2 regions of the Dickeya parazeae Ech586 genome follow, and region 2 is predicted to be linked to the other one. Evidence: predicted binding sites of a transcription regulator. Region 2 holds the regulator's gene; the other holds the start of a gene.
What was found. The regulator PurR, encoded in region 2, represses purine synthesis genes. The targets are predictions, from matches to a motif close to CANGCAAACGTTTGCNTG.

Region 1 (5,585 bases), 2.2 Mb from region 2:
CGTCAGTTGGATAAGCTCAATGAACTGCTGGATGGTGCACTCAAATCGGGTCTTAACGAGATCCGGGCGGTGGAGTTGGGGGTGTCTAACCCGGATACCTACCGCGAACAGGCGCGTAAAAAAGCGATAGAGCAGGCGACATTACAGGCGCAGTCGTTAGCCTCTGGGTTTAACGCCACGTTGGGGCCGGTTTACAGCATTCGCTATCACGTTGCCAACTACCAGCCGATACCGGCCGCGCGTATGTTCAAAACCACCAATATGGCGGCGCAGAGCGAGGTGTCGCAAACGTATGAACAACAGACTATCCACTTTGATGATCAGGTGGATGTGGTGTTTGAATTACAGCGAGCGCCTTGAGGGCGCCGCGTAAGTGAGTCTGCCTGATGAATTCAGGATTGACGCAGAACCTGGCGTCCGTGCGTGAGCAGGGCGTCGGTCACATGTCGCATCATTCTGCTTTCCGGCGCGAAACGATGCCAGTACAGCATACGGCGCTGGCATAGCCCCGGTGTCAGGTCGATAAGTTCGCCGTTCGCCAGTTCACGTTCGATCTGCAAATGGGGGATCATACAGCAGGTCGTGCCCTGACGAGCGAGCTGTACGAAGGCTTCAGATGAGTTAACGATGTGGCAGGGTACGCTACCCGGCGGCAGGTCGAAGTTTTGCTGCAAAAATGCCTGATGCATATCGTCCAGATGGTCGAACGCCACCACTGGCGCACGCAGCAGCGCAGAACGCGTTACCCCGTTAGGGAAGTAGCGATTGGCGAAGCCTGGCGAGGCGACGAACAGATAGTCCAGCGCGCCCAGCTTATCCACCAGACAGCTTGGCAGCGGCTGCGGCTGAATACTCACGGCCCCCACTACTTCACCCCGGCGTAGGCGCTCCTGGGTTCGGGTTTCATCTTCCACCTGCAAATTTAACCTGATGGGGGAGTCCACCAGCACAGGTTGCAGGGCGGGTAAAAGCCAGGTCGCCAGACTGTCGGCGTTGACCGCCAGAGACAGCAAAAGCGGGGTTTCATTGCTGTTTTCGTTGCCCAGCCACTCTTCTTCCAGTAATTCCACCTGATGCAATAAGGCCAGCAACTTCTGCCCTTGCTCGGTCGGGCGCGGTGGAATTGTTCTTACCAGTAGCGGCTGGCCAAACAGATTCTCCAGCTGTTTGATGCGTTGTGAGACGGCGGACTGCGTAATACAGAGTTTTTGTGCGGCGCGCTCAAAGCCACGCTCACGGATCACGGCGTCCAGCGCCTGAAGCGTGCGATAGTCCGGGCGTTTCATGAAGGTGAAGATTCCTTTGCGTAAAAACTATATTTGGCAATATGCCACATTTTTGTGAGGTATCGCCGAAAAAAATCGCCCAGCCTGCCGCCGTGAGACCGAAATATTACCGTACCCGACAGGCAAGGCTCTCCTTTTGACTATGGCATGCCCTATAATACGCACACGTTTTCGTAGCTACAGGCATAAGCACATCATGACGCAGGATGAACTGAAAAAAGCCGTTGGTTGGGCCGCACTCGATTATGTTCGCCCCGGTACTATCGTTGGCGTGGGAACCGGCTCTACCGCCGCGCACTTTATTGACGCACTGGGGTCTATCAAGCATCAAATTGAAGGCGCGGTTTCAAGCTCTGACGCTTCTACCGCCAAGCTCAAAAGTCTGGGGATTCCGGTTTTTGACTGTAATGACGTGGATGTGCTTGATGTCTACGTCGACGGCGCTGATGAAATCAACCCACACATGCAGATGATCAAAGGTGGCGGTGCCGCATTGACCCGCGAAAAAATCGTGGCGGCGATCGCGCGTCAGTTTGTGTGTATCGTCGATGCGTCCAAACAGGTTGATGTGCTGGGGCGTTTCCCGTTGCCGGTGGAAGTTATCCCGATGGCGCGCGCTTATGTGGCCCGTGAGCTGGTCAAACTGGGTGGTCAGCCGGTGTATCGTGATGGGGTTATCACAGACAACGGCAACATTATTCTGGATGTGCACAATATGGATCTGTCGGATGCGGTGGCGATGGAAAACTGCATCAATAATCTGGCTGGCGTGGTAACGGTGGGGTTGTTTGCGAACCGCGGTGCGGATGTCGCGCTGGTGGGGACCGCCGACGGGGTGAAAACCGTTCGCCTGAAATAAATTATTCCTGAAATAACCCATGTTGGAAACAACAGTGTCATTGAAATAATGCCATTGAAATCGTGCCATGTTGTTATCTCTCGCAGAGGTCCGGCCACGCTAACGGTGGCCGGATTTTTTTATCTAAAAAATCCGACTTTCTCTAACGGCTCATTTTTGGTACTTAATATCAGTTTTTCTTATTTCGCATCATCCCTGTCTGGTCTTGCTGAGGGTTGGCAGTATTTTTTGCCATGAAATCACCGACGGGTGGGAGTAAGAAAAAACGCGAAGGCAATCGTTTGTATTGCCGCCTGCGTATTTTTTGTTATGTTTGCACAGACCGGTTTGCAAACCGTCATATCTGAAGTCTGAAAATAAGGTCGGGAAATGGCAAAGGTATCACTGGAAAAAGACAAGATTAAGTTCCTGCTGCTGGAGGGGGTACACCCGAATGCGCTGGAGAATCTGCGTGCTGCAGGTTACACCAATATTGAATACCATAAAGGGGCGCTTGACCCGGAAGCGCTGAAAGCGTCGATTCGTGACGCGCACTTTGTGGGGATTCGATCGCGTACGCATCTGACGGAAGACGTTTTCGCAGCTGCTGAGAAACTGGTGGCAGTGGGTTGCTTTTGTATCGGCACAAATCAGGTTGAACTGTCGGCTGCGACCAAACGTGGCATCCCGGTCTTCAATGCACCTTTTTCCAATACCCGCTCCGTAGCCGAAATGGTTATCGGTGAACTGCTGCTGCTGCTGCGTGGCATTCCGACTGCTAACGCTAAAGCACATCGTGGTATCTGGCACAAACAGGCGGTTGGCTGCTTTGAGGCTCGCGGTAAGAAGCTTGGTATCATTGGTTATGGTCACATCGGTACCCAGCTTGGGATCCTGGCTGAAAGCCTGGGGATGCATGTCTATTTCTACGATATCGAAAGCAAATTGCCGTTGGGGAATGCCCAGCAGGTTCGTCATTTGTCCGAACTGCTGAATATGAGCGATGTGGTCAGTCTGCATGTGCCGGAAACCGACAGTACCCAGAATATGATTGGCGCCAACGAACTGGCGTTGATGAAGCCGGGTTCGATTTTGATCAACGCATCACGCGGTACCGTGGTCGATATTCCGGCATTGAGTGACGCTCTTGCCAACAAGCACCTCTCTGGTGCCGCTATCGACGTATTCCCGCAGGAACCGGCAACCAACAGCGACCCGTTCCTGTCGCCGCTGTGCGAATTTGATAACGTGATTCTGACGCCGCATATCGGGGGCTCAACGGAAGAAGCGCAGGAGAACATTGGTATCGAGGTTGCCGGGAAACTGGTGAAATACTCTGATAACGGTTCTACCTTGTCTGCTGTCAACTTCCCGGAAGTGTCGTTGCCGACGCACAGTGATCGCGCCAGCCGTCTGCTGCACATTCATGAAAACCGCCCGGGTATCATGACGCAGATTAACAACATCTTTGCTGAGCAGGGTATCAACATTGCAGCACAGTATCTGCAGACCAGCCCGACAATCGGTTATGTGGTTATCGATGTGGAAACGGACGGGGCAGACACCGCGCTGCAACTGATGAAATCTATCCCCGGCACCATTCGTGCCCGCCTGCTGTACTAAGCGGCGAATAGCCGGTCGGTGGTCGCCGATCGGTTCGACGAAAAACGTCAAAGCCAGCCCGTTGGGCTGGCTTTTTTATGCCGGCGCTTTCACTGGTGATGTTCACTCACAGTGTAATGACGAGCTTACCGCGCATATGACCATTCAGTATGGCTTCGTGGGCCTGTTTTAGCGTTTCAGGCGTTAATCCGTTCAGGGTCTGGCTCAGCGTGCCTTGCAAGAGACCGTTATCCACCTGTTGCGCCACCTCACGCAGAATTTCTCCCTGACGGGCCATATCCGGTGTGGTAAACATGCTGCGGGTAAACATGAATTCCCAGTGCAGTGCAGCGCTTTTTAATTTCAGTGCGTTTTGATCTAAAGGACGGGTGTTTTCCACGATGGTACAGATATGTCCCAGCGGGGCGATTAACTGGCTAATGGCATCCCAGTGGCCGTCAGTGTCATTCAGGCAGAAAATGTAATCCACGTGCTCAATATTCTGCTTTTTCAGATCATCAGCCAGATGGCGATAATCCACCACCATATCTGCGCCACGGTCGCGGCACCATTGTGCAGAGTCGGGACGAGACGCCGTCGCGATGACGGTCACCTCGCTGCGTTGGGCTGCCAGTGAAATCGCCAGTGAGCCGACGCCGCCAGCGCCGCCGATAATCAACAGCGTTTTACCTTTAGCCGCATTCTGAATGTTCAGATGCTCAAATAGCCCTTCCCAGGCGGTCAGCGCTGTCAGCGGCAAGGCGGCGGCTTCAGCCCAGTTCAGTGACGCGGGCTTGTGTGCGACGATGCGGGCATCGACTAACTGATGGGTGCTGTTACTGCCCGGGCGCGTGATATCACCGGCATACCAGACTTCATCTCCAACGTTGACGTTACTGACACCTGAGCCGGTTTTTATCACGACACCACTGGCATCCCAGCCAAGAATACGTGGGTGTTGCAGACCATTTCGGCGTAATCCTGCGTGTACTTTGGTATCTACCGGATTAACCGACACCGCTTTTACGGCTACCAGCAGGTCATGCTCGCCGGGCTGTGGTAATTCGGTCGTGATTTCTACGAAATTGTCAGGAGAACTGGGGTCAACGGCGATTGCTTTTACTGTCATGATCAATGTTTCCATCGTTGCATGTTGGGTGTAACGACAGTGTAGAACCTGTCGATAGTACTGATAAGATGGACAATCACTAACGACGTGTTCGACGGAGAAGAACAATCATGTTCAGACAATTGCAGGATATGGCGCTGTTCGCCCTGGTGGCTGAATGCGGCAGTTTTACCGAAGCGGCCAGACAAGCTGGTATGGCCAAATCGAGCCTCAGTTTACGCGTCAGTCAATTAGAGCAGTCTCTGGGGTTGCGGTTGTTCAATCGAACGACTCGCAAGCTGAACCTCACCTTTGCGGGTGAACGCTATCTGGTGCATTGTCAGGAGATGCGCCAGGCGAGCGAGCGCGCTGAGATGGCGATGCAACACTTACGCGATAAACCCAGTGGGCGTTTGCGAATAACCAGCCCGGCCGGATTGGGGGCGACGTTGCTGGCGCGTTTGACCGTCGAGTTTCAGTCTCGCTTTCCGGCGGTGTCACTGGAGATCGTAGTGGCTGATCGGGTCATTGATCTTGTGGAGGAAGGGTTTGATGCCGCGTTGCGTACCGGTAAACCACAGGATTCTTCCCTGATTGGGCGTTCTCTGGGACAGGTGCCGCATTATCTGGTGGCTTCCTACGCCTATCTGGCGGCATTGCCGCCGATTACACACCCGCGTGAGCTGCAAGCGCACCGGTGTATTGCGCACCGCGCCTGGCCGGAATGGGGATTTCGCCGTGAAGCGGAGTA
Region 2 (5,585 bases):
AGCCTGTATTGCCGCGGAAATCCCTTTCGATGCCAGCCAGGCACACTCGGCGCTGTACGATACCGAGCGCACAGCACAGCTGTTTTGTGAACTGGTCAATCGGTGGAAACGGATGGGGGGCTGGCCGTTGGCTGGCGCTGTCGGCGATACCGAAGACGCGCCACTGGCTGTCGACGAAGGATAAGGCGGTACAACTACTGCTCACACGCCAACCTATGCTGGCGTAAAACAACGATAAACAGGCCGTCAGGCAGCGCAATGCTGCCTGACGATAAGGAAGATTACTGCTGGTCTTCCTGCTGGGAACGGTATTTGTCAGCTGTCTCTTTAATCAACTGTTGCAGTTCGCCACGCTGATACATCTCAATGACGATGTCACAACCGCCAACCAATTCACCATCCACCCACAGCTGCGGGAATGTCGGCCAATTGGCATATTTCGGCAATTCGGCGCGGATATCCGGGTTCTGCAAAATATCTACATAGGCAAAACGTTCGCCACACGCCGACAACGCCTGTACCGCCTGAGCAGAAAAACCGCAGCTCGGCAGTTTGGGAGAGCCTTTCATGTACAGCAGAATCGGGTTTTCAGCAATCTGGCGCTGAATTTTTTCAAGTGTCGTTGTCGTCATTCTATTGCTTCCTCAAGCGCGTGATGAGCAGCCCTTAAGAGCCGCTCATATGACTCGCGGCAAACCGTGGCATACCGCTTCTTTTGTTTTGTATTCTAACGATAGCGACGGCCACAAAAAAACGCTATCTTTTATAGGGTTTTATCCGGGTGACGCGCTAACGGTACAAAGCGACGCCAAATCGCCGGATAATTAAGCAGCAAACACCGTTGTTAACGTTTTCTCACTATTTTGTAGTAGGATTATTCTATCTCCCGCTTTTTTATCAGGTCATTTTCGGGAATACTGTAAAGATTGAACGATTGAGGACAACATTCGGTCAGAACTATCATGCGGTTATTTATTACGCTCTTTTTATTATTTTTCAGTAATCTATTTTCTGGTCTGGCGCTGGCTAATCCGCACGGCGGGGCAGTGCCACCACGCAAATCTGGTGTAGAAACGGCGAATAAAGCGCTTGATGAATCCAAAAAGAACAAAGTTGCCAAAAATGCTAACAAAAAAGGCACGGAGCCGACCCACGGCAAAAAACCGGAAAAACACGCAAAGCCTACGCCAGCCAAAACCGTAGCCAGTCACGATAAAAACGCGAAGTCGCACAATGACAAAAAGTCTGCGGACAAAAAGTCGGTGGCGGCGGCAGCCCATTCCTCCCATACAAAATCGCAGCCAGAGAAAAGCACGCATACCACTAAGGCTGCATTAGCGAAAACCACGAAAAAAGACGCAGCAAAGAAAGAAACACCGGCGCAGGCTAAAACCAGCCACAAAGCGCATGAACTCGTGGTCGCGAAAAACGCGCATAAAAAAGGTAAAGCGGCGGTCGATGAAGAAGATGAGGTAGCCGCCACGTCTTCACATGGTAAAAGCAAGAAAGGCAAACACGATAAAGCGGCGCTGACCATCAGTGCTGCTCACCAAAAACGCTATCAGCACGCCAAATTGACTGCCATGAACAAGCTGATGAGCCAAATCGGTAAACCGTACCATTGGGGCGGCGCAACGCCTTATTCAGGTTTTGATTGCAGCGGGCTGGTGTATTACGCCTATAAAGATGTGGTAAAAATCTCGATTCCGCGCACAGCCAATGAGATGTTCCACCTGCGTGACGCGGCGCCCATCAAGAAAAGCGAACTGGAAAGCGGTGACCTGGTGTTCTTCCGTATCACCAACCGCGGTGCTGCCGACCACGTTGGCGTCTACCTGGGCAATGGTCGTTTTATCCAGTCACCGCGCTCGGGTTCTGACATCAAAATCAGTAAATTGAGTGAAGATTACTGGCAGGATCATTATGTCGGCGCTCGCCGCGTGGTGACACCGAAGACCATTCGCTAACGGATATTCGTCAATAACAATCGGCTAAATGGCTTAATGAATAACGAGAAAAGGGGCACTAGCCCCTTTTCTGTTTTCTTTTTACACCACTGGCGATCTGCTATCAGTTCAATACCGCAGTGAAACTAAAAACAATGATCACCACGAGTGCGACCAACGTACTACACAGCGACATTTTCAAATTTGTATCCATCGTATTCTCCTGTATATGACTGATGATCGCCATCATCCCGTTATGTCTGAATCAACACCGTATCCCGGCGGATGGGCAAGCACATAAAGTATAGGTCTATTATTACCCGACTGAAGTCAAAAAACCGATTTCTGCGTCACAGAGATAACACGAATTGCCTCTTCCCCTTTTGCTCTAAATCGGCCAAAATCCGCAGTTTACCGTGTACACTGCGTTGGTCGAAGCGTCAGCCCTCCCTTCAAGCTACACACCTCGGCATGTCTCCTACTGAAATGTTGCCTTGTTGTCCAGCAGGAGCAAAATTCACGCAGGCAAACGATTAACAACATATTTACTGCTGTAACAGACCCACGACTGTAACAGATGAGTTCAGGAGTCACTTTAGATGGCAACGATTAAAGATGTGGCAAAACGCGCAGGCGTTTCAACCACAACCGTATCACACGTGATTAATAAAACACGTTTCGTCGCCGAAGAGACCAAGGCTGCGGTACGCGCAGCGATTGATGAATTGCATTATTCACCCAGTGCGGTGGCCCGAAGCCTGAAAGTCAACCACACCAAATCTATCGGGCTGCTGGCGACCTCCAGCGAAGCACCCTATTTCGCCGAAATTATCGAAGCGGTGGAAAACAGTTGCTACGCCAGAGGTTACACGTTGATTCTGTGTAACTCTCACAATAATCAGGATAAACAGCGTGCTTACCTGTCCATGCTGGCGCAAAAACGCGTGGATGGCCTGCTGGTGATGTGTGCCGAGTACCCGCCTGAACTGCTGTCAATGCTGGCGGATTATCGCCATATTCCGATGGTCGTCATGGATTGGGGCGAAGCCCACAGCGATTTCACCGATACCATTATTGATAATGCGTTTGCCGGTGGGTATATGGCCGGTCGCTATCTGATTGAGCGCGGGCATCGTGATATCGGTGCCATCCCCGGTTCTCAGGGGCGCAATACCGGCAGCGGGCGTTATTTGGGCTTTCTGAAAGCGCTGAAAGAAGCGGATATCCCCCTGCGTGACGAATGGGTGGTTCAGGGTGACTTTGAACCCGAATCCGGCTACAAAGCCATGCATCAGATTCTGGCGCAAAAGCAGCGACCGACCGCGGTATTCTGCGGCGGCGATATTATGGCTATGGGAGCGATTTGTGCGGCGGATGAACTGGGCCTGCGTGTACCGCAGGATATTTCGGTGATCGGTTACGACAATGTACGCCACTCCCGCTATTTTACGCCGGCGCTCACGACCATTCATCAGCCTAAGGAACGGCTGGGACAGGCGGCGTTCTCCATGCTGCTTGACCGCATCACCAGCAAACGCGAGGAAGCGCAAACCATCGAAGTCCACCCGACGCTGATCGAGCGCCGTTCCGTTGCTGACGGCCCGTATCTCGATTATCGCCGTTAATAGCCAGACGATTTCGTTATCGCACGCTGGCGAATCAACCGCCGTTATACCGCGCCGTAGAGCGCTAAAGCGTGTCTCCCTGGCACCCTAATATAGAACGCAATGTGCTGCTTTAGCCCGATGAATCTTGTCGCCGGGTTAAAGCAGTCATACACTTGTCACTGTCATTGACGACAATAACCATGATCAGACGATGCTTTTAGCAATACGCATCGCCTTACTTTTTCTACCCCACTAATGACTGTTACACCGTTTGTCACGGCCGGGGTAGACGCCTTTCGTGTCGGCTTGTCTCTTATTTTCCTCTGAGGCTCTCAGGGATAGACGATGACGTGTGGAATGGGTACATCGAATACCCTCCATCGCGATATTTGTCTGGTTTATCCCGTATAACGCATGTATCTGGCAAGGTAGGGAGAAGTTATGAGTTCATCTTACGTGGAGGATCTGGGTACCCCCAGTCAACCCTGGTTCCAACTGGTTAATGAAATGCTGTCGGCCGCGAATATCGCCATTAACGGTTCGCGACCGTTTGATATTCAGGTCAAAAACCCTGAACTGTTCAAGCGCATATTGCGTGACGGGTCACTGGGTCTGGGCGAAAGTTACATGGATGGCTGGTGGGAATGTGAACGGCTAGACATGTTTTTCCATCGAGCGATACGCGCCGGGCTGGAGAAGCAACTGCCCCAGCGTTGGCAGGATACGCTACGGATACTGATGGCTCGCCTGACCAATCTGCAATCGCGTCGGCGGGCATGGATTGTAGGTAAGGAGCATTACGACCTCGGTAATGATCTTTTTAGCCTGATGCTAGACCCGTACATGCAGTACTCCTGTGGTTACTGGAAACAAGCCGAAACCCTGGAGCAGGCACAACAAGATAAGCTGCGCCTCATTTGCGAAAAATTGCAGTTACGCCGGGGAATGACACTGCTGGATATCGGCTGCGGCTGGGGTGGTCTGGCCGAATTTGCCGCCCGCCATTACGGTGTTAGCGTAACCGGTGTGACCATCTCCCGCGAGCAACAGGCATTGGCGCAACAACGTTGTCAGGATCTGGATGTCACCATTCTGCTACAGGACTATCGCGATCTGAATCGGCAGTTTGACCGTATCGTTTCCGTCGGCATGTTCGAACATGTCGGTCCGAAAAATTACGATACTTACTTCAGGGTGGTCAGAAAAAACCTCAAATCCACCGGTTTGTTCCTGTTGCATACCATCGGCGCAAACGAAACCAGCCTCAAGGTCGATGCCTGGATAGACAAATACATCTTCCCTAATGGGTGTTTACCCTCAGTGCAGCATATCGCCCAGCGCAGCGAGCCTTATCTGGTCATGGAAGACTGGCACAATTTCGGCGCGGACTATGACCGTACCCTTATGGCCTGGCACGAGCGCTTCCAGCAGCACTGGCCGACCCTGTCAGCACGCTACCCCGAGCGCTTCCGGCGGATGTTCAGTTATTACCTTAACGCCTGTGCCGGTGCGTTTCGCGCACGCAACATCCAACTCTGGCAGGTGTTATTCAGTGTCGAAGGGATTGAAGGCGGTATGCGCGTGGCACGATGAACGGGTGGCGGCACATCGCCCACTCCTGTCGCCCTCGCCTCACGAATTAAGAGCCACAAACAAAAACCGGCAGTCTGGAGTCTGGCTGCCGGTTTTATTATGGCTAACAGGAATAACACGCGTTCAGGCGTCTTTTATTCACTCTTCGCAGCAAGCTCTGCCGCCAGCGCTTGTTGCTGCTCTGCCTGACGAGCCATAACACGCTCAACCGTGTCGATAATGGCCTGAGTCTGCGGGTCAATTTCGATATTGATACGGTCGCCCAGGCGTTTTTGCCCCAGCGTCGTGCGTTGCAGCGTTTCCGGAATCAGGTGCACGCAGAAACGGCTACGGGTCACTTCACCTACCGTCAGGCTGATACCATCAATACCAATAAATCCCTTGTGCAACACATATTTCATCTGCGACTCATCAGACAGCCGGAACCAGATCTGATGAT

Region 1: a site for PurR is predicted at 2,241-2,258, ahead of serA (phosphoglycerate dehydrogenase). Genes of this name have one in related genera too.

What each region holds. Positions count from the first base shown of each region.
Region 1 covers NC_013592.1:4,133,639-4,139,223, reverse strand. The annotation lists gene DD586_RS17980 (oxidative stress defense protein) at 1-360, shown strand, start outside; gene DD586_RS17975 (LysR family transcriptional regulator ArgP) at 393-1,286, opposite strand; gene rpiA (ribose-5-phosphate isomerase RpiA) at 1,483-2,145, shown strand; gene serA (phosphoglycerate dehydrogenase) at 2,515-3,747, shown strand; gene DD586_RS17960 (zinc-binding alcohol dehydrogenase family protein) at 3,854-4,855, opposite strand; gene DD586_RS17955 (LysR family transcriptional regulator) at 4,966-5,585, shown strand, end outside.
Region 2 covers NC_013592.1:1,887,688-1,893,272, reverse strand. The annotation lists gene rnt (ribonuclease T) at 1-184, shown strand, start outside; gene DD586_RS08305 (Grx4 family monothiol glutaredoxin) at 282-632, opposite strand; gene DD586_RS08300 (C40 family peptidase) at 963-1,967, shown strand; gene cydH (cytochrome bd-I oxidase subunit CydH) at 2,071-2,160, opposite strand; gene purR (HTH-type transcriptional repressor PurR) at 2,546-3,571, shown strand; gene cfa (cyclopropane fatty acyl phospholipid synthase) at 3,995-5,146, shown strand; gene DD586_RS08285 (riboflavin synthase) at 5,281-5,585, opposite strand, start outside.